3 regions of the Streptomyces sp. NPDC002209 genome follow, and region 2 is predicted to be linked to each of the others. Evidence: riboswitches for the same ligand, from Rfam matches in the RefSeq annotation. Region 2 holds a riboswitch; each other region holds the start of a gene.
What was found. Region 2 has a riboswitch for thiamine pyrophosphate ahead of thiC (phosphomethylpyrimidine synthase ThiC). Riboswitches for the same ligand answer to the same signal wherever they lie in the genome.
Positions count from the first base shown of each region.

Region 1 (7,331 bases), on a different contig from region 2:
TGAACGGCGCGACGGCCGCGCTGGTGGTCGGCGAGACCGTCCTGCCGGGTGCGATCGGGGTCCTGTGGCTGGGCGACGCGTCGCGGCCGGGCCTGGCATGGCTGGCGGTGCTCGGCTTCGTCCTGGCCGTCGCGGGCGCGGTGGCCGTCGCCTGGTACGGCAACCACGACGCCCCGGAAGCCCCCGCGCAGGCCCCCGCCCCGGCCGAATCCAGCCCCGCCGGCGTGTGAGGACCCTCCGGGCGCAGTCCGGGTGGAGCACCTCCCGGCGGTAGCCGGGGGGCGGCAGGGCCGGTGGGGAACCGGCCCCGCACGGCCCTCACCCCGCCGGGAGGACGACCACCTCGGACGGGGTGAAGGACACCGCGACCCGGTCCCCCACCGCCGGGGCACCGGCCAGCCCGCACTCCGCCTCCAGCTCCGGCCCCGCCTCCGGCCGCAGCCGCAGCGCCACGTGCGTGCCGCGGAACGTCCGCGCGAGCACCTCGCAGCGCAGCCCGGCAGCCGCCGGCACCACCCCGGCCGGCCGGATCAGGATCCGCCGCTCCCCCTCCGGCGACCCGGCCGGCACCTGCACCTTCCCCCACGCCGTGGCCGCGGCCCCGCCCACCACCGTCGCCGGGACCACGTTCTCGAACCCGAGGAACCGCGCCACGAACTCCGAGGCCGGCCGCTGCCACACCTCCAGCGGGGTCCCGGCCTGCGCGATCCGCCCGTCCTGCATCACCACCACCCGGTCGGCCAGGGCGAAGGCCTCCCCCTGGTCGTGGGTGACGGCCAGCACCGTGGTCCCCAGCCGGGAGAACAGCCCCCGCAGCTCCACCACCAGCCGCTCGCGCAACCCACGGTCCAGCTGTCCCAGCGGTTCGTCCAGCATCAGCAGCCGCGGCGAGGGGGCCAGTGCCCGGGCCAGGGCGACCCGTTGCTGCTCACCGCCCGAGAGGGAGGACACGGACCGGCGCTGGGCCCCGGGCAGCCCGACCAGCTCCAGCAGTTCCGCGACCCGAGCCTCGCAGGACCCCCGGCCGGAGCCCCCCATGCGCAGCCCGAACGCGACGTTGCCGCCCACGTCCCGGTGCGGGAACAGCTGGTGGTCCTGGAACATCAGGCCGACCCCGCGCCGGTGCACCGGCACCCGCACCTGGTCCGCGCCGCCGAGCAGGACCCGCCCGGCGGAGACCGGCTGGAGCCCGGCGACGACCCGCAGCAGGGTGGACTTGCCGCTCCCGCTCGGCCCGAGCACGCACACGATCTCGTGCTCGGCGACCTCCAGGTCGACCGCGTCGACGACGGCACGCTCGCCGAAGCGGACCGACACCCCGGCCAGTTCGAGCAACGTCATCAGAACTCTCCCGAGGTCTTGTCGGGGCGCAGCCGCTCCAGCACCAGCAGGGACACCGCGCACACCAGCATCAGAATCGTGCTCAGGGCCATCGCCTGCCCGTAGTTGAGCTCACCGGCCCGCCCCAGCAACCGCGCCACGGCCACCGGCAGCGTCGGACGGTCGGGCCGCGCGATGAAGACGGTCGCGCCGAACTCCCCCAGCGAGACGGCGAAGGCGAACCCGGCCGCGATCAGCAGTGCCCGCCGCACCAGCGGCAGGTCCACCTCCCGCCAGGCCCGCAGCGGGGACGCCCCGAGCACGGCGGCGGCCTCGCGCAGCCGCCCGTCGACCGCGCGCAGCACCGGCAGCATCGTCCGTACGACGAACGGCACGCCCACCAGCGCCTGGGCCAGCGGCACCAGGATCCACGAGGTCCGCAGGTCCAGCGGCGGCTCGTCCAGGGTGATCAGGAAGCCGAAGCCGACGGTGACCGCCGAAACACCCAGCGGAAGCATCAGCAGCGCATCGAACCCGCGCACGAACCGCCCCCCGCGCCGGGTCAGTGCCGCGGCCGCGAGCCCCCCGATGAGCAGGGCGATGGCGGTGGCGGCGAGCGCGTACTGCAAGGAGTTCCAGATCGCCTCCAGCGGGGGCACCAGGAACGTTCCGCCACCGGCGCCCGCGTCCTGGAGCGCCCGGTAGAAGCGCAACCCGTACCCGCCGGGGCCGTCGAAGGACCGTTCCACCAGCACCAGCAGCGGGGCCACGATCAGCAGCGCCACCGTCAGCAGCACCCCGCCCAGCAGGGCGCGCTGCCCCGGCCCGCTCGGCCGGTGTGCGGTCCGCGCCGGGTCCACCAGCCGCAGCGCCGTCTCGCGCCTGCGCACGGTCCAGGCATGAATGCCGAGGATGAGTCCGACCGCCACGAACTGCACCATCGTGAGGACGGCGGCCGTCGACAGGTCCAGCAGCTGCGCGGTCTGCCGGTAGACCTCCACCTCGAGGGTGGCGTACGAGGGCCCGCCCAGGATCTGCACGACGCCGAAGGAGGTGAAGGTGAACAGGAACACCATCAGCGAGGCGGCGGCCACGGCCGGCCCGAGCGCGGGCAGCGTCACCCGCCGCCAGGCGGCGAACCGCCCGGCGCCCAGCACCCGGGCGGCCTCCTCCTGGCGCGGGTCGAGCTGCGCCCAGAGTCCGCCGACCGTCCGTACGACGACGGCGTAGTTGAAGAAGACGTGCGCGAGCAGGATCGCCCACACGGTGGTGTCCAGCCGGACGCCCCACAGCTCGTCCAGCAGCCCGCCCCGCCCGACCAGTGCCAGGAAGGCCGTGCCGACCACCACGGTCGGCAGCACGAACGGGACCGTGACCACCGCACGCAGCAGTTGTTTGCCGGGGAACTCGAAGCGCGCGAAGACGTACGCGCCGGGGAGCGCGATCAGGAGCGTGAGCGCCGTGGACGCGAGCGCCTGCCAGGTGGTGAACCAGAGCACGTCGGCGATGTCGGGCCGGCTCAGCACCTCGCCGATGCGGCCGAACTGCCAGCCCTCGTCGGTCTTGATCCCGCGGCCGACGATCGCGGCGACGGGATAGGCGAAGAACAGCCCGAAGAAGGCGAGCGGTACGGCCATCAGGGCGAGCCTGACGGCCGTACCGCGTACGCCCTCCTTCGCAGGAGTGCCCTCGCGTGCGCCCTCGCGTCCTACTTCACGACGAGCGAGGACCATGCCTTGACCCACTGCTCACGGTTCTTGGCGATGGTCTCGGGAGCCACGTTCTCCGGCTTCTCGATGACCACGCCGTGCTTCGTGAACAGCTCCGGCAGCTTCGCGTCCTTGACCACCGGGTTCACGAACATCTGCAGCGGCATGTCCTCCTGGAACTTCTTGCTCACCAGGAAGTCCAGGAGCGCCTTGCCGCCCTCCTCGTTCTTCGCGCCCTTGAGCAGGCCCGCGAACTCGACCTGGCGGAAGCAGGTGCCGGTGGCCACGCCCGTGGGGGCCTCGGCCGGCTGCGGCTCGCCGTACAGGACCTCGACCGGCGGGCTGGAGGCGTACGAGACGACCAGCGGCCGGTCGCCCTTGGCCTTCTTGCCGCCCGCCGAGCCCGAGAAGCGCTCGTTGTAGGCCTGCTCCCAGCCGTCGACGACCTCGACGCCGTTGGCCTTGAGCTTGCTCCAGTAGTCCTTCCAGCCTTCCTCGCCGTACTTGCCGACGGAGGCGAGGAGGAAGCCGAGGCCCGGCGAGGAGGTCGCCGCGTTCTCGGTGACCAGCAGGTTCTTGTACTCCGGCTTGATCAGGTCGTCGAGCGTCTGCGGCGGGGCGAGCTTCTTGTCGGCGAAGTACGCCTTGTCGTAGTTGACGCAGATGTCGCCGGAGTCGATCGGGGTGACCCGGTGCTCCTTGTCGAGCACGTACTCGGGCTTCACGTCGGCCAGGCCCTTGGCCTCGTACGGCGTGAAGATCCCGTTGTCGAGGGCGCGCGAGAGGAGCGTGTTGTCGACACCGAAGAAGACGTCGCCGCGCGGGGAGCCCTTGGTGAGGATCTCCTGGTTGAGGGCGGCGCCCGCGTCCCCGGACTTCAGGACCTTGACGGTGTAGCCGCTCTGCTGCTCGAACTCCTTGAGGACCGTGTCGGTCACGTTGAAGGAGTCGTGGGAGACGAGCGTGACCGTCTTGGACTTCGGCGCCTCGCTCGCGCCGCCCGCGGACTTGTCCTTGGCGTCGCCGCCGCCGCACGCGCTGAGCGTGGCGACGCCGAGCGCGGCCGCGAGCGCTGCGCCCGCGAACTTCTTGGTGGTGCTCACTGGTGAATTCCTCCTGGGATGTCCAGGAGAAGACGCGGCCCTGCCCGGCGCTCAGTGCGAGCGGTCGCCGGGCAGGGCGCAACAGCTTGAGTGATGACCGAACTTCCTACCCCGAATGACCGGGGCGAGGTTCAGAGGGTCTGCGGATGACGGATACCGCACTCTCAGCGCTGTGGCGCTCCCCTGTCGGAATATGCAATTGGTTCGGCCACAGGGTACCCCGTGGCCGAATCGGGCCCGCGAAAACCGCAGGCTAGCGCTCCGAGGCCGCGAGCTGGCCGCACGCGCCGTCGATTTCCTGGCCGCGGGTGTCACGGACGGTCACCGGCACGCCGTGGCGGGCGATGGCCTCGACGAAGGCCTTCTCGTCCTCGGGACGCGAGGCGGTCCACTTCGAGCCCGGCGTCGGGTTCAACGGGATCAGGTTGACGTGGACACGCTTGCCCTTGAGTAGTCGGCCCAGCAGGTCGCCGCGCCAGGCCTGGTCGTTGATGTCGCGGATCAGCGCGTACTCGATGGAGATCCGGCGGCCGGACTTCTCGGCGTACTCCCACGCCGCGTCGAGGACCTCACGGACCTTCCAGCGGGTGTTCACGGGGACGAGGGTGTCGCGCAGCTCGTCGTCCGGCGCGTGCAGCGAGACCGCGAGGCGGCACTTGAAGCCCTCGTCGGCGAACCGGAGCATCGCCGGGACCAGGCCGACGGTGGAGACGGTGATGCCGCGCTGCGACAGGCCCAGGCCGTCGGGCTCGGGGTCGGTGAGGCGGCGGATGGCGCCGACGACCCGCTTGTAGTTGGCCAGCGGCTCGCCCATGCCCATGAAGACGATGTTGGACAGCCGGGCCGGTCCGCCGGGGACCTCGCCGTCGCGCAGCGCGCGCATGCCGTCGACGATCTGGTGGACGATCTCGGCCGTGGACAGGTTGCGGTCCAGGCCCGCCTGGCCGGTGGCGCAGAACGGGCAGTTCATGCCGCAGCCGGCCTGCGAGGAGATGCACATGGTGACCCGGTCGGGGTAGCGCATCAGCACGGACTCGACGAGCGTGCCGTCGTGCAGCTTCCACAGGGTCTTGCGGGTGGTGTCGTCGTCGCACGAGATGTGCCGGATGACGTTCATCAGCTCGGGGAGCAGCTCCTGCTGGAGCTTCTCGCGGGAGCCCGCCGGAATGTCGGTCCACTCGGCCGGGTCGTGCGCGTACCGGGCGAAGTAGTGCTGCGAGAGCTGCTTGGCCCGGAAGGGCTTCTCACCGATCGCGGCGACCGCCTCGCGCCGCTCCTCGGGCGTGAGGTCGGCAAGGTGCCGGGGCGGCTTCTTGGCTCCGCGAGGGGCGACGAAGGTGAGCTCTCCCGGAACGGGGCGGGCCATGGCAGGTACTCCTCGTAAGACGAAAGGCGCGCCGCAGAAGCAGCGCGCCTTTCAAGAGTAACCGCCCGGACCCACCCGAAGCCTTCGTACGTACGTCGGCCCGGCTCGGCGGGGTCCCCTGGTGAACCGCCCGCCGGCCGGAACCCGCGGAGCGGGTTTCAGCCCGTGCCGACGAAGGCCGCCAGCAGCAGCCACACCACCGGGGCGGTCGGCAGCAGGGAGTCGAGCCGGTCCATGATGCCGCCGTGGCCCGGCAGCAGCGTGCCCATGTCCTTGATGCCCAGGTCCCGCTTGATCATCGACTCGCCGAGGTCGCCCAGCGTGGCGCTGACCGCGACGGCGAGACCGAGCAGCAGGCCCTGCCACCAGGCGCCCCCGTCGATCAGGAACTCCATGCACAGCGCGCCGGCCGCCATCGCGAAGGCCACCGCGCCGAACAGTCCCTCGCGGGTCTTGCCGGGGCTGATGCGCGGCGCCAGCTTGTGCTTGCCGAAGCGCCAGCCCACCGCGTAGGCCCCGGTGTCGCTGACCACGGTCAGCAGCAGGAAGGTGACCACGCGCTCCGGACCGTCGTCGGCGGTGAGCAGCATCGCGACGAAGGTGGCCAGGAACGGCACGTAGAACGCCGCGAAGACGCCCGCGGTGACGTCCTTGAGGTAGTCCTCGGGCGGTTCGGTCATCCGCCAGACCAGGACCGCCAGCGCGGTCAGGGCCATGGCCACCCAGGCACCCTCGGCCCCGCGGACGTATCCGGCGATGACCATGGCGGCGCCGCCGACCGCGAGCGGGACGAGCGGCGCCTTGATGCCCTTCTTCTCCTGGAGCCGGGAGGTGAGCTCCCACAGGCCCACGACGACCGCGACGACGATGACGCCGACGAAGACCGCCTTCACGATGAACAGCGAAGCGAAGATCACCGCACCGAGGCCGACGCCGACCCCTATGGCGGCACGCAGGTCTCGCCCCGCCCGCTTCTTCTGCGGCGGGGGCGAGGCGTCCTGCGGTGCCTGCGAGGGCGGAGGCGGGGGGCTGGGCATGGGCTCCTGCGGCGGCGTCTCGGCGCGGAACGGGGGGCCGCCGTCGGCGGCGGCCCCCCGATCGCGTGCTTCCCGGTCGTCGAAGTCACGGCCGGCGGCATCGGGCACGATGGGCATGGGCCGAGTGTGCGGGCCCACCAGCGCATCGTATGCGGGACCCGCCGGAACCTGCTCCGTGGCCCAGGGAGAGTCGTTCATCAGACCTCGAGGAGCTCGGCTTCCTTGTGCTTGAGCAGCTCGTCGACCTGCGCGACGTACTTCGCGGTGGTGTCGTCGAGCTCCTTCTCCGCGCGGCGCACCTCGTCCTCGCCGGACTCCTTGTCCTTGACGAGCTTGTCGAGGGCGTCCTTCGCCTTGCGGCGGATGGAGCGGATCGAGACCTTGGAGTCCTCGGCCTTGGTGCGCGCGACCTTGATGTACTCCTTGCGGCGGTCCTGCGTCAGCTCGGGGAAGGTCACCCGGATGATATTGCCGTCGTTGCTGGGGTTGACGCCCAGGTCGGAGTCGCGGATGGCCTGCTCGATGTTGCGCAGGGCGCTCTTGTCGAACGGGGTCACGATCGCCATGCGCGGCTCGGGCACCGAGAAGGACGCGAGCTGGTTGATGGGCGTGATGGCGCCGTAGTAGTCCGCCACGATCTTGTTGAACATCGCCGGGTGCGCACGACCGGTGCGGATCGCGGCGAAGTCTTCCTTGGCGACGACGACGGCCTTCTCCATCTTCTCCTCGGCCTCGAGGAGGATTTCTTCGATCACCACGTGCTCCTGCATGTCAGATTTGGATGGTTCAGGCGGGC
Region 1 covers NZ_JBIARX010000002.1:526,459-533,789, reverse strand. Annotated here, with positions in the region: gene ACFYXK_RS07315 (hypothetical protein) at 1-230, shown strand, start outside; gene ACFYXK_RS07310 (ABC transporter ATP-binding protein) at 319-1,341, opposite strand; gene ACFYXK_RS07305 (ABC transporter permease) at 1,341-2,957, opposite strand; gene ACFYXK_RS07300 (thiamine ABC transporter substrate binding subunit) at 3,029-4,132, opposite strand; TPP riboswitch at 4,218-4,327, opposite strand; gene rlmN (23S rRNA (adenine(2503)-C(2))-methyltransferase RlmN) at 4,386-5,498, opposite strand; gene ACFYXK_RS07290 (phosphatidate cytidylyltransferase) at 5,657-6,733, opposite strand; gene frr (ribosome recycling factor) at 6,733-7,290, opposite strand.
Region 1: it holds a riboswitch for thiamine pyrophosphate, as region 2 does, so the genes downstream of both, ACFYXK_RS07300 (thiamine ABC transporter substrate binding subunit) here and thiC (phosphomethylpyrimidine synthase ThiC) in region 2, are expected to answer to the same signal.

Region 2 (7,331 bases):
GCTCGCGAACGACGGCGCGTATCTGCAGTTCCTGCGCGAACGGAACATGTCGGTCGGGCTGTACGCGCTCGACGCCGGGCAGAGCGACCCGCAGCAGCCGCACCGCCAGGACGAGGTGTACTTCGTGGTGAGCGGCCGCGCGTCGATCACGGTCGGGGAGGAGACGACGACGGTGGCCCGCGGCAGCGTCGTCTACGTCCCGGCCGGGGTGGTGCACAAGTTCCACCACATCAGCGAGGACCTGCGGGTACTCGTGGTGTTCTCCCCGCCGGAGGCGTAGCCGGGGGCGCGGACCGAGGGTCGGACGCCCGGTCCCCCTAGGGGGCGGATCAGGGGACTCCGGGGGCTCGAGGGCCCCCGGGGGTCTTCGCCGCCTCCTAGCATCGACAGCAGGAAGTCACGGCTCAGGAAGAGGTTGAGGACATGGACGGGATCCGAGAGACATTCGCAGGCATGCCCTGGTGGGTCAAGTGGGTCGCGATCCCGCTTCTGGTGCTCTTCGTCTTCGGCGGTGTCATCACCAGCATCCTCGGCGCCCTGATCGGGTTCGCCTTCAAGCTGCTGCTCTTCGTCGGCCTCGTCGGCGGCCTGGTCTTCCTCGTGAAGAAGTTCAGCGGCAGCGGTACGAAGTCCTCCTCCGGCGACTGGTAGGCCCCGGGGTCAAGCCCGGGGATTAACCCAGGCGGGGGAACGTGAGGTGGCAAACCGCTCACACCGCGGGAATCGGCGGATAGAGTGGCAATCTGTGCCGTTCCCCTGGGCGAAGGCCGGTAGTGCCGCCCTGACCTGCGGCTATCTCTAGTACCGGCCGAGCACGACCTCCAGGAACCACGGCATGTGCGGGGGCGGCCCCCGCAGGGCGGGCCCTCCCCAGGCCCGCCGCCACGCCTGGGGGTGAGCTTTGTCTTCGGTTCACAATGCCGGTGTGCCAACGCTGATCGGTTCGGTGCAGCGAGCGTTGAGACTGCTCGAAGCAGCGGGCTCCCACAGCGAGGGAGCCCCGGCGAAGCAACTGGCGCGCGAGGCCGGGCTCCCGCTCCCCACCGCGTACCACCTGCTGCGCACGCTCACCCACGAGGGCTATCTGCGGCGCGAGGGCGGAGTGTTCGTTCTCGGTGCCGCCGCAGGCCGGCTTGCGGGCGGCGGACTACAGCAGAAACGTCGCAGCATGATCCTCGACTCTCTCGCGCACTTCCGCGACGCGGTCGGGGCCCCCGTCTACTTCGCGGTGTTCCGCGACGGTGAGATCGAGCTCATGGGCGTTTCGGACACCCCGGCCAACCCCGCCGTCGAGGAGTGGGCCGATTTCCGGGCGACCGGGCATGCGCACGCCATCGGGCAGTGCCTGCTGGCCCAGCTGGACGCGGAGACGCGCAAGGACTACTACGACCGGCACCCGGTCGAGGCCGTCACCCAGCACACCGTCCGGGACCAGCGCGCTCTGGAGCGCCGGATCGGGTCCCTCGGGCGCATGCAGCCGGTTACGGAGCGTCAGGAGTACGCGCTGGGCACGGTGTGTGCAGCCATCCCCATTACTGTCGGCGATACCGCCGCAACCATGGCGATTTCACTCCCTTTGCACCAGGAGGAACGATTGCTGTGTGTGGTCGATCGGCTACGGAGTGAAGTAGGCGCGCTGTTGAGCACCCTCTTGTTCTCTATCAGTATCTGAAAACTCACTCCTTGTGATCTGCAAGCGCGTCCACCACCCTTGTCAAGAGGGCCCTGGGGGATCATTCCTGGCCACTTCCACTACAGCGGGGTAGTCAATGCGCGAGTCGGTACAGGCAGAGGTCATGATGAGCTTCCTCGTTTCCGAGGAGCTCTCGTTCCGGATCCCGGTGGAACTCCGGTACGACACCCGTGACCCCTACGCAGTGCGCCTGACGTTCCACCTTCCCGGAGACGCACCCGTGACCTGGGCGTTCGGCCGGGAGCTCCTCCTCGACGGCATCAACAAGCCGTGCGGTGACGGCGATGTGCACATCGCCCCCACCGACCCCGAGGAGCTGTCCGATGTCCACATCCGGCTCCAGGTCGGCTCCGACCGGGCCCTGTTCCGCGCCGGCGCCGCGCCGCTCGTGGCGTTCCTCGACCGCACCGACCGGCTTGTTCCGCTCGGTCAGGAGCGCAACCTCGGCGACTTCGAGGACAACCTCGACGAGGCGCTGGACAGGATCCTGGCCGAGTCGCGGCAGAACGAACAGAACGCGGGCTGAGCGGACCGGACGTGCCGAGCAGCCCCGGGCCCCCGAGCACCCCGGGTCTCTCAGCGCTTGCGCCGCCGACCCCGGCCCCCGCGGACCGGCCCCGAGGCCGCCGCTGCGGCCGGGGATCCCGGCCGGTCGGCGGAAACCACCAGCGCGGCAAGCGCCGTTGTCACCGGGACCGAGGCCACCAGGCCGATCGACCCGACGAGTGTCCGTACGATCTCCTCCGCGACCAGCTCGCTGTTGGCCACCGAACCCATGCTGCTGTTCGCGATCGAGAACAGCAGCAGCAACGGCAGCGCCGCGCCCGCGTAGGCCAGGACCAGGGTGTTGACCACCGAGGCGATGTGGTCGCGGCCGATCCGGATGGCCGCACGGTACAAGGCGCGGGACCCCATCGACGGGTCGGCCTGGTGGAGTTCCCAGACCGCCGAGGTCTGGGTGACCGTCACATCGTCGAGCACACCCAGCGATCCGATGATCACGCCTGCAAGCAGCAGGCCGCTCATGTCGATGTCCGGGTAGAGCCCGTGGATCAGCCCGGTGTTGTCGTCGGTGTTGCCGCTCAGGAACGCCCAGTCGACGAACACCGAGCCCAGCAGCCCGATCAGCAGGAGCGAGACGAGCGTGCCGAGGACGGCGACGGAGGTGCGGGCGCTCAGCCCGTGGCACATGTAGAGCGCGATGAGCATGATGGCACTGGCGCCGACGACCGCGACGAGCAGCGGGTTCGATCCCTGCAGGATCGCCGGGAGGATGAAGAGCGTCAGCACGCCGAAGCTGATGGTCAGCGCGATCAGCGCGAACAGGCCGCGCATCCGGCCGACGACGACGACCGCCACCGCGAAGATGGCGGCCAGCACCGCCAGCGGCAGCTTGCGGTTCACGTCGATCACGGAGTACTGGAGATCCCGCGGTGCATCCGGCGCGTACGCGACGACCACCTCCTGGCCGTCCTCCAACTGCCGTGGGGCGCCGGGCTGGACGATCTCGAAGAAGGTGCGGCCCTTGTCGGGTCCGGTGGTGACCTCGACGGTGGCCTTCTTGCACTCTCCGGTCTGCGCGGCCTGGGCCTCGCGACCCTCCGGGGTGGAGGGCTGGTTGCCGGTGGGCGGCACCTGCGAGGCGTTCACGGATTTGCAGTCGACCTGTTCGAGCGCGACGACCTGGCCCTGCTGGGTCTGCCGGTCGAAGCCCACCCCGGAGCGCTCGTGGGCGGGGGCGCCGCCCGGCCAGAGCACCACCATGCCGACGAAGACGGCGGCGGCGAAGGGGATCAGTACGGCCGCGATGACCTTGCGCAGGTGCTTCGAGACGGGCGCCGCTGGTCCGTGGCCGTGGGAATGACCGTGGGAGTGGCCCTGGGACGGGCCGTGGGACGGGCCGTGGTCATGCCCGGGGGCCGAGTGCGCGTGGTCGGTGTGACCCGTGGGCTCGGTGGGCTTGGAGGGAGGCTGCGGCGAGGACGTCACCGGCAGATCATCGCAAGAGTTGAGGGGGCCCACTGTTCAGCACGCCACAAATGACGCTAGCGTGGGGGCACCTTTGCACAACGCGGGAGCTCGGAGCACCGGGCTGAGAGGGCGCTGATCACCGTACGCGCAGCACACATGCGTACGGGAAGAGGCTGCGTCGACCGCCGAACCTGTTACCGGGTAATGCCGGCGTAGGGAGATCAGGTCTCATGACCATTCAGGACGCACGCACGCCTGCCGTCAGCCAGGACGCAGACGGCCAGACCGAGCGCCAGCCCGGCTGGCACAAGGGCTACGTGGCGGGCTCCCGCCCCGACATCCGGGTGCCGGTCCGCCAGGTCCACCTCACCAACGGCAAGGACGTGACGCTCTACGACACGTCCGGGCCGTACACCGACCCGCAGATCGAGACCGACGTGCGCCGCGGCCTCGCCCCGCTGCGCGAGAACTGGATCATCGGCCGCGGCGACACCGAGGAGTACGCGGGCCGTCCCGTGCGCCCCGAGGACGACGGCATCAAGCACACCTCGCCGCGCGGTGGTCTGAAGAACCTCGACGCGGTCTTCCCGGGCCGCCCGCGCCAGCCCCGCCGGGGCCGTGGCGGCCAGGCCGTCACGCAGCTCGCGTACGCCCGCCGCGGTGAGATCACCCCGGAGATGGAGTACGTCGCGATCCGCGAGAACGTCTCCCCCGAGGTCGTCCGCGAGGAGATCGCCGCAGGTCGCGCGGTGCTTCCCGCGAACGTGAACCACCCCGAGATCGAGCCGATGATCATCGGCAAGCGGTTCCTGGTGAAGGTCAACGCCAACATCGGCAACTCCGCCGTCACCTCCTCCATCGAGGAGGAGGTCGACAAGATGACCTGGGCGACCAAGTGGGGCGCCGACACGGTCATGGACCTCTCGACCGGCCGCAACATCCACACCACCCGCGAATGGGTGCTGCGCAACTCCCCCGTGCCGATCGGCACCGTGCCGCTCTACCAGGCGCTCGAGAAGGTCGACGGCCGCGCCGAGGACCTGACCTGGGAGATCTACAAGGACACGGTCATCGAGCAGGCCGAGCAGGGCGTCGACTACATGACGGTCCACGCCGGCGTGCTGCTGCCGTACGTGCCGCTGACCGCCCGCCGCAAGACCGGCATCGTCTCGCGCGGCGGTTCGATCATGGCTGCGTGGTGCCTGGCGCACCACAAGGAGAACTTCCTCTACACGAACTTCGAGGAGCTCTGCGAGATCCTCGCGACGTACGACGTCACGTACTCGCTGGGCGACGGCCTGCGCCCCGGCTCCATCGCGGACGCCAACGACGCGGCGCAGTTCGCCGAGCTGAAGACGCTGGGCGAGCTGAACACGATCGCCAAGCGCCACAACGTGCAGACCATGATCGAGGGCCCGGGCCACGTCCCGATGCACAAGATCAAGGAGAACATCGACCTCCAGCAGGAGATCTGCGAGGAGGCGCCGTTCTACACGCTCGGCCCGCTGACCACGGACGTCGCACCGGCGTACGACCACATCACCTCCGGCATCGGCGCCGCGATGATCGCCTGGTGGGGCACCGCGATGCTCTGCTACGTCACGCCGAAGGAGCACCTGGGCCTGCCCAACCGCGACGACGTGAAGACCGGCGTCATCACGTACAAGATCGCCGCCCATGCGGCGGACCTGGCCAAGGGCCACCCGGGCGCCCAGGAGTGGGACGACGCCCTGTCGGACGCGCGGTTCGAGTTCCGCTGGGAGGACCAGTTCAACCTGGCCCTCGACCCGGACACGGCCCGCGAGTTCCACGACGAGACGCTCCCGGCCGAGCCGGCCAAGACCGCGCACTTCTGCTCCATGTGCGGTCCGAAGTTCTGCTCGATGAAGATCTCCCAGGACATCCGCCGTGAGCACGGTGGAGACCTGAAGGCCGATGAGATCGAGGCGGGCATGGCGGAGAAGTCCGCCGAGTTCGCGGCGAGCGGCAACCGGGTGTACCTCCCGCTGGCGGACTGACCCGACCGCCGCGGTGGCGCTGCTCCGGGGAGGAGGAGGGGACTCCCCGGAGCGGCGTCCAGGGGCCGGAACGGCTTGCGCTGGAGTGCACTTCAACTCCTACAGTGCGGCCCCATGACCATGAGATACCGCAGTCTGGGTGGGACCGGCATAGAGGTCAGCGCACACTGCCTCGGCACGATGATGTTCGGATCGGTGGGGAACCCGGACCACGAGGAGTGCGCCCGGATCATCCACGCCGCACTCGATCAGGGCATCAACTTCGTCGACACCGCGGACATGTACTCCGCCGGGGAGTCCGAGGAGATCGTCGGCAAGGCGCTCAAGGGGCGGCGCGACGACGTCGTGCTCGCCACCAAGGTCCACTTCCAGATGGGGGAGGGGCGCAACCGCAGCGGGAACTCGAGGCGGTGGATCGTGCAGGCCGTCGAGAACAGTCTGCGGCGTCTGGACACCGACTGGATCGACCTCTACCAGGTGCACCGGCCCGACCACTCGACGGACGTCGAGGAGACCCTCTCGGTCCTCGGAGACCTGGTGCGGGCCGGCAAGATCCGCGCCTTCGGCTGCTCCACCTTCCCCGCCGAGGAGATCGTCGAGGCACATCACGTCGCCGAGCGGCGGGTTCTCCCGCGGTTCCGGACGGAGCAGCCTCCGTACTCGATCCTCGCGCGCGGGGTGGAGGCTTCCGTGCTGCCGGTCGCCCGGCGCTACGGCATGGGCGTACTGACCTGGAGTCCGCTCGCCTCCGGCTTCCTGACAGGCAAGTACCGGCTCGGCGGGCCCGTCGACATGAGCTCGGGGCGGGCGGCGCTGACTCCCGCGCGCTTCGACCCGGCGATCCCCGGCAACATCGCGAAGCTGGAGGCCGTGGAAAAGCTCCTCGAGCTCGCCGACGGCATCGGCTGCACGCTGCCCGAGCTGGCGGTCGCCTTCCCGGTCGCGCACCCCGCAGTCACCTCGGTGATCATCGGCCCCCGGACCATGGACCAGCTGAACTCGCTGGTCAAGGGGGCCGGACTGGTACTCGACGATGCGGCGCTCGACCGGATCGACGAGATCGTGCCGCCGGGGACGAACCTCTACCACCCGGACGGCGTGTGGCGCCCGACGGCCCTGACCGACACCGCGCAGCGGCGGCGGGCCCCCGAGGACCGGTCGGCGGGCTAGGCCCCGTTCTGCGATGTTTCACGTGAAACAGGGACGGACCGCCCGCCGCGGCTGTCAGGACGACTCGGTCTCCGGGCCGCCGAAGTCGGGGCTGGTGAAGTCCGGAGGCGTGTAGCCGGGCCGGGGTCCCTGTGAGGGGGATCCGGGGCTGGTGAAGTCGGGCCGGGTGTATCCCAGGTTGGGGATGCGCCCGGCCTTCGGCGTGCGCGGGGCCGGATACACCGGCCCCGCACTCGGATCGGCCAGCGCGTCCCGCAGGAACGGCAGGATGCCCCGCTCCAGCAGGGCATGCCGCCAGGCCTCGCGGGCCTGCGCGAGCTCGTCGGGTATCGCCCCGTCCTCGGCCACGACCTCCGTCGCGCGGTTGCGGACGGCCGTCACCAGCAGCCCGATCACCGCGAACAGCAGGGACACCACGGTCAGCGCGCCGAAGAGCCAACCCGCCGTCAGCATCGTGTCGGCGAAGGCAGGTTCGGGCT
Region 2 covers NZ_JBIARX010000006.1:180,738-188,068, reverse strand. Annotated here, with positions in the region: gene ACFYXK_RS14715 (cupin domain-containing protein) at 1-280, shown strand, start outside; gene ACFYXK_RS14710 (DUF5326 family protein) at 424-651, shown strand; gene ACFYXK_RS14705 (IclR family transcriptional regulator) at 926-1,672, shown strand; gene ACFYXK_RS14700 (SsgA family sporulation/cell division regulator) at 1,770-2,219, shown strand; gene ACFYXK_RS14695 (YibE/F family protein) at 2,270-3,682, opposite strand; TPP riboswitch at 3,755-3,900, shown strand; gene thiC (phosphomethylpyrimidine synthase ThiC) at 3,895-5,682, shown strand; gene ACFYXK_RS14685 (aldo/keto reductase) at 5,803-6,852, shown strand; gene ACFYXK_RS14680 (hypothetical protein) at 6,907-7,331, opposite strand, start outside.

Region 3 (7,331 bases), on a different contig from region 2:
GGCCTGCGGACGCTGAGAGATGAGGAGCGCGTAGCGATCTGTTGCGCTTCGGTGCTCCGCAGGACGATCTGGTCGCCGTTTCATGCGGGTGCCGTCGCCCTCGGCCTGTATTGCAGGCGCAGCGACCCAGATGCATGGTCAGCCGGCCCGCAGACAGGTCGTCGCTTCCCTGGGGTGCCCGCTTCTGTGGGTCCTGCCCCCCTGACCGTCCTTTGGGGGTTTCCCGGCAGTCCTTGTCTTTCCGGGGCGGGACGGTCTGTCAAGGGTGGCCGGAGGCCATCGCGCAGCGACGCGACGAAGGAGCGCCCTTGACGGGCCGGCACGACACGGAAGGACGATGGGACTGACGGGAAGCCCCCGAACCCTCTCTGATCCGGTCCAGGAGGGTGCGGCTCACCGGCCCGCCGGTCCGCAGACAAGGGGGCGGGTGGGCAGCCGCCGACCCGCCCCGGGGGGGCGAGGGGGAGATGGCGGGCCCGCGCCATGAGCCCCGTACCCCCGCCCCCCTCAGAACGCCGGGCGCTCCGGGTCGAGGGCGGCGCGGCCCTCGGCCGGGGAGGAGGCCTCCGCGAAGCGGCGCTGGGGGATGCGGCCCGCGCGATGGGCCAGCCGGCCCGCCGAAACCGCGTCGCGCATGGCCGCCGCCATCAGGACCGGAGCCTGCGCCCGGGTCACCGCCGAGGCCAGCATCACCGCCGAGCAGCCCAGCTCCATCGCCAGGGCCACGTCCGACGCCGTGCCGGCCCCCGCGTCCAGGATCACCGGAACCCCCGCCCGCTCCGCGATCAGCTCGAAGTTGTGCGGGTTCCGGATGCCCATCCCCGAGCCGATCGGCGACCCCAGCGGCATGATCGCCGCACAGCCCACGTCCTCCAGCTTGCGCGCCAGCACCGGGTCGTCGTTCGTGTACGGGAGGACCGTGAAGCCCTCGTCCACCAGGGTCTCCGCCGCGTCCAGCAGCTCCACGCCGTCCGGCAGCAGGGTCCGCTCGTCGGCCACGACCTCGAGCTTGATCCAGTCGGTGCCCAGCGCCTCCCGCGCGAGGCGGGCCGTCAGCACCGCCTCGCCCGCCGTGAAGCACCCCGCCGTGTTGGGGAGCACGGAGATGCCCAGCTTCGTCAGCACCGACAGGACCGAGCCCTGGACCGTCGGGTCCAGCCGGCGCATCGCCACCGTCGTGAGCTCCGTACCGGACGCGATCAGCGCCCGTTCCAGGACGTCCAGGCTCGGTGCCCCGCCCGTCCCCATGATCAGGCGGGACGAGAAGGTCCGGCCGCCCAGGACGAAAGCGTCGTCCGCCATCGCGCTCAGCCTCCCTGCACGGCGGTGAGGATCTCGACCCGGTCGCCCTCGCCCACCGGCGTGAGCGGCCACTGTCCGCGCGGGACCACCGTCTCGTTGAGTGCGGCCGCGACGCCGGACGGGGCCGCGGTCAGGATGGCGACCACCGCGTCGAGGGTGGTGCCGGCCGCGACCTCGCGCGGCTCGCCGTTGACGGAGATGGTCATGCGTACGACTCCTGACGTGCGGCGCTGAAGCGGCGCGGGGTGAACGGGCGGGCGATCTGCGGGAGCGCGCCGGTGGTGAGCAGCTCCGCCATCACGTCGCCGGTGAGCGGGGTCAGCAGCACCCCGTTGCGGTAGTGCCCGGTGGCCAGGTGCAGGCCGGGCAGTTCGGTCGGGCCGAGCAGCGGGGCGTTGTCCGGGGAGCCGGGCCGCAGTCCCGCCCGGGTCTCGGTCAACGGCAGTTCGGTGATGCCGGGCACCAACTCGTGCGCGTCCCGCAGGAGTTCGTACACACCGCCCGCGGTGACCGTGGTGTCCCAGCCGAGTTCCTCGCTGGTGGCTCCGATGACGAGCTCGCCGTTCTCGCGCGGCACCAGGTACACGTGGCTGCCGCGGACGACCGCCCGTACCGTCCGCGACAGGAACGGCGCGTACGCCTCGGGCACCGCGAGCCGCAGCACCTGCCCCTTGACCGGCCGTACGGGAGGCAGCACGTCCGCCGGTACGCCGGCCAGCCGGCCGCTGAGCGAGCCCGCGGCCAGCACCACCTGGTCGGCGCGCAGCTCCGTACCGTCGTCGAGCAGTGCGCCGACGGCCCGGTCGGCGGTGGTGAGCAGCCGCTCCGCGTTCGCCCGGCGGATCTCCACGCCGGCGCCCTCGCAGGCGGCCAGCAGGGCGGCCGCCAGCCGGCGCGGGTCGACCTGGTGGTCGCCGTCCACGCGCAGGCCGCCGCGTACGCCCGGGGCCAGCATCGGCTCCAGGCGGCGGCACTCGCGGCCGGTGAGCCACTCGGACTCCAGGCCGCAGCGCCGCTGCAGGGCGTGCAGCTCGCGCAGGTGGAGCCGGTCGTCGGCGTCGAGGGCCACGGAGAGCGTGCCGCAGGCGCGGTAGCCGATGTCCATCCCGCCGCTGGCCTCGGCCAGCTCCGCGGTGAACTCCGGGTAGCGGCCGGCGGAGGCGAGATTGAGACCCAGCAGGGTCTCCTCGCCGTAGTGCAGCTCGGTGACGGCGGCGAGCATGCCGGCCGCGACCTGCGCGGCGCCGCCGCCGGGCTGCGGATCGGCGAGCGCGGTCCGCAGCCCGCGCCGGGCCGCCCGCCAGGCGGTGACCAGGCCGATGATCCCGCCCCCGATGACGAGGACGTCGGATCCTCCGGCGGATCCCTTCCGAGATGAGTGCATGGGCGTCCAGCCCCTCCCTTCGCCGGCATGACCCGGATCAGGTTCGTACGGTCGGAGGCCGTCCAGCCTCCCTCTCAGCCCGGTGCGCCCGGACTCCCGCGATAGGTACGACGGCCAGACTAACCCCGGCGCCGGGGCCGGGTAAGGCTGCCTCCCCGGCCGCTTCCCGGGCGCCGCCCCTGACGAAGCGTCAGATCGCTAGGCTGGGCGGTGTGAGCGAGCAGACGGAACAGACACAGAGCGGCGTCGTCATCGTCGGCGCCGGAATGGCCGGGGTGCAGACCGCGGTCGCGCTGCGGGAGCAGGGCTGGAGCGGCCCCGTGACCCTGCTGGGCGCCGAGCCCCACCAGCCCTACGACCGGCCACCGCTGTCCAAGGCGGTGCTGCTCGGCAAGGCCGAGGACTCCGCCTTCGACGTGGACTTCGAGGGGCTGGGCATCGAGCTCCGGCTCGGGGTGGAGGTCACCGGGCTGCGGGCCGCCGAGCGCGAGCTGGACACCGAGGCGGGACCGGTCCCGTACGAGGTGCTCGTACTGGCGACCGGCGCCGAACCGCTGACCCTGCCCGGGTCCGAGGGCGTCCCGGGCGTGCACCTGCTGCGCACCCTGGACGACGCGGCGCGGCTGCGCCCGGTGCTGGCCCGGGCGCCGGCGACCGTGGTCGTCGGGGCGGGCTGGATCGGCGCCGAGTTCGCCACCGCGGCGCGCGAGGCGGGCTGCGCGGTGACCGTCGTCGAGGCGGCGGACCGGGTGCTGGCCGGGGCGCTGCCGCCGGATGTCGCGGCCCCCATGGCTCGCTGGTACGAGGAGGCCGGGGCCGCCCTGCTGACCGGCGCCAAGGTGGCCTCGGTGGAGTCCGGGCGGGTCCTGCTGGCGGACGGCCGGGAGCTGCCGGCCGGCGCGGTGGTCGTGGGCATCGGGGCCCGGCCGGCGACCCGGTGGCTGGCGGACTCGGGGGTCGGGCTCGGCCCGGACGGCTCGGTCACGGCCGACGCGTACCTGCGGACCTCCCTGCCCGGGGTGTACGCGGTCGGCGACTGCGCGTCGTTCCCGTCGGCGCGCTACGGGGCGCGGCTGCTGGTGCACCACTGGGACAACGCCCTGCAAGGGCCGCGCGTCGTCGCGGCGAACATCGTGGCGGGGGCCCCGGTGCAGGTCTACGACCCGGTGCCGTACTTCTGGTCGGAGCAGTTCGGGCGCTTCGTGCAGTACGCGGGGCACCACGCGGAGGCGGACGAGGTGATGTGGCGCGGGGATCCCGCCGAGGCGGCGTGGTCGGTGTGCTGGCTCCGGGCCGGAGCGCTGGTCGCGGTCCTGGCGGTGGGCCGGCCGAGGGATCTGGCCCAGGGCCGGAAACTGATCGAGACGGGCGCCCCCGTGGACCCCGCCAAGGTCCGCGACCCCGCGACCCCGCTGAAATCGGCCCTGGTCTAGGACACTCCTGGCAGGGCCCGCAGACCCGGACGGGTCGGCTCGGGTACCGGGTGTCGGTCCGAGGTGGCAGGCTTGTGCTCGTGACCGAGATTGACGCAAAGATCGATGCCCTTGTCCCCGCCTGGCTGTACCTCCCCGACATCGCGGAGATGCTCGACATCGAAGTGACCCGGGTCCGCCAGCTGGTCAAGGAAGGTCAGCTGATCGCCGTACGCCGCGGTGAGAACCGCGCGCTGCAGGTGCCCGCCGCCTTCATCGACGGCGACAAGACCGTCAAGGGCCTCGCGGGCCTGCTGACCGTGCTCCGCGACGACGGCTTCTCCGACGAGGAGATGCTGGAGTGGCTGTTCACCGCCGACCCGACCCTGCCCGGCACCCCCGTCCAGGCGCTGAGCGAGAATCGCGGCACGGAGGTGAAGCGCCGCGCTCAGGCGCTCGCCCTCTGAACCGAGCGACCCGAGCCGCCTGATCCATCCGCGGTGGGCGGGGCCCGGGCGGGCCCGGCCCCCCCCCCCCCCCCGGGGGCCCCCGCGCCCCCCGCCCCCCCCCCCCCCCCCCCCCCCGGGGCCCCCCCCCGCGGGGCCGCCCCCCCCCCCCGCTTCCACCCCGGGGGGTACCCATGTCCGCGAACGCCCAGCTGTCCGACGCCCGGCTCTACCTGTGCACGGACGCCCGCAAGCGGCAGGGGGACCTCCCCGAGTTCCTCGACGCGGTCCTGGCCGGGGGCGTGGACATCGTCCAGCTCCGCGACAAGGGCATGGAGGCCGGCGAGGAGCTCGAGCACCTCCAGGTGTTCGCCGAGGCCGCCCGCCGGCACGGCAGGCTCCTCGCGGTGAACGACCGCGCCGACGTCGCCCACGCCATCGGCTCCGACGTCCTGCACCTGGGCCAGGGCGACATCCCCGTGCCCGCCGCCCGTGCGATCCTCGGCGGCGGCGTGCTCATCGGCCGGTCCTGCCACGCCGAGTCCGAGGTCGACGCCGCCGTCGCCGAGCCGGGCGTGGACTACTTCTGCACCGGCCCCTGCTGGCCCACCCCCACCAAGCCCGGCCGGTACGCCCCCGGCCTCGGGCTGGTCCGCTACACGGCCTCGCTGGCGCAGACCCGGCCCTGGTTCGCCATCGGCGGCATCGACGCCGGCAACCTCGACGAGGTCCTCGACGCCGGAGCCACCCGCATCGTGGTCGTCCGCGCCCTGACCGAGGCCTCCGACCCGGGTGCGGCCGCCGCGGATCTGGCCAAGCGGGTCCGGGAGCGCGTCCCCGCGTAGCCGTCGGCGCGCAGGCGGATGCCGTACGTGTCGACGAACGCGTCCGTAGAGGTGTCCAAAAACGTGTCCAAAAGGCGGACACGGCTTCGGTGACCGCGAAGCCGCGTCTAACCTGCCCGTATGGCTCTTGGTACCGCTTCCACCCGTACGGACCGTGCACGCACGGTCCGTGACCTGCTGGCGTCCGGGAGCCCGTCGTACTCCTTCGAGTTCTGGGCCCCCAAGACGGAGAAGGGCGAGCGCAACCTCTGGAACGCGCTGCGCCGGATCGAGGCGGTGGGCCCGAGCTTCGTCTCGGTGACCTACGGGGCCGGCGGCTCCACCCGTGGCGGCACCGTCAAGGCCACCCAGCAGATCGCCGCCGACACCACCCTGACCCCCGTCGCGCACCTCACCGCGGTCGACCACTCCATCGCCGAGCTGCGCCACGTGATCGGCCAGTTCGCCGACGCCGGCATCCGCAACATGCTCGCCCTGCGCGGCGACCCGCCGGGCGACCCCATGGGTCCCTGGGTCGCGCACCCCGAGGGCGTCCACTACGCCGCCGACCTGGTCCGGCTGCTCAAGGAGTCCGGCGACTTCTGCGTGGGCGTCGCGGCCTTCCCCGACATGCACCCGCGCTCGGAGGACTGGGACACGGACATCCGTCACTTCGTGGACAAGTGCCGCGCGGGCGCCGACTATGCGATCACCCAGATGTTCTTCGATCCGGAGAATTATCTGCGGCTGCGCGACAGCGCCGAAAAGGCGGGCTGCGAGACCCCGATCATCCCCGAGGTCATGCCTGTTGTGGGCATCAAGCAGCTCGACCGGTTGCCACAACTCAGCAACGCAGTCTTCCCCGCAGCCGTGAAAGAGCGCATGCTCGCCGTCAAGGACGATCCGGCCGCTGTACGCTCCATGGGGATCGAGTTCGCCACGGAGTTCTGCGCGCGGCTGCTGTCCGAGGGTGTCCCGGGGCTGCACTTCATCACGCTGAACAATTCCACGGCGACTCTCGAGATCTACGAGAACCTGGGCCTGCACCAGCGGGCCTGATCGGCCGGCCCCCCTTTCCCGGGCGGTGGGCCGTACCGAGAGGTGCCACGCATGGGAATGACGGTCCTCTACATCGCGTTCGGTTTCGTCGCGCTGTGGCTGCTTGCCGAGGTCCTGATGCAGTACAAGGCCCGGCTGCGCTGGCGCCTGCTCGCGTTCGCCGGTTTCCTCGGAGTGGTCGCCGGAGTCGTGCTGCCGTCGGTGCTCGTCATCGGCATCGGCGCGGCCGCGTTCGCCGTGGGCCAGACCTTGGTGACGCTCTCCTTCCGCAAGGGCTTCGAGGCCGGCTGGGCGCTGCGCCGGGGCGGCGAGCCCGTACGGCAGAACCGGCGGCGCCGGGCGGGCGGTCCGCGTCCCGAGCCCGCGCTCCAGGTGACCGCGCTGGAGTACGGGTCCGACGCGGAGGCCGTGGACGCCGACGGCGCCGATGCGTCCGACGTGTCTCGCAAGGAGCGGCCGGAGCCGCAGTTCCAGGCCGCGACCGAGGAGTTCTACAGCCCGGAGCCGCTGCCCGAGGACACCGGGTCGTACGGGATACAGAGCTTCGCTCCCACCGCCGACGCGGGGCAGACGGCGGCGTTCGCCTCACCGTTCTCCACGGCCGAGCAGGACGCCCACCAGTACGCGCCCTACTACGACGCGCAGGCCTACGAGCCGCAGCCCCAGGGCGGCTACGACTACTCCGCGGGCTACCCGGCGGGCGGCGAACAGCAGGTGTACGCCGCCTACTCGGACCCGTACATCGGCACCGGCGGGGCCGTCATCCCGCAACAGCCGTACGACTACACCCCGTACGCCGGCTACTCCGCCGACCCGTACGCGAGCGCGGGCGGGCAGCAGCAGTACTCCATGGACACCCCGCCGGGCGGGGTGTGGGTGCCGCAGCAGCGGTCCACCGACGGGG
Region 3 covers NZ_JBIARX010000001.1:321,340-328,670, reverse strand. Annotated here, with positions in the region: gene ACFYXK_RS01545 (thiazole synthase) at 508-1,302, opposite strand; gene thiS (sulfur carrier protein ThiS) at 1,308-1,508, opposite strand; gene thiO (glycine oxidase ThiO) at 1,505-2,686, opposite strand; TPP riboswitch at 2,684-2,796, opposite strand; gene ACFYXK_RS01530 (NAD(P)/FAD-dependent oxidoreductase) at 2,899-4,119, shown strand; gene ACFYXK_RS01525 (Rv2175c family DNA-binding protein) at 4,200-4,565, shown strand; gene thiE (thiamine phosphate synthase) at 4,739-5,389, shown strand; gene metF (methylenetetrahydrofolate reductase [NAD(P)H]) at 5,510-6,427, shown strand; gene ACFYXK_RS01510 (hypothetical protein) at 6,479-7,331, shown strand, end outside.
Region 3: it holds a riboswitch for thiamine pyrophosphate, as region 2 does, so the genes downstream of both, thiO (glycine oxidase ThiO) here and thiC (phosphomethylpyrimidine synthase ThiC) in region 2, are expected to answer to the same signal.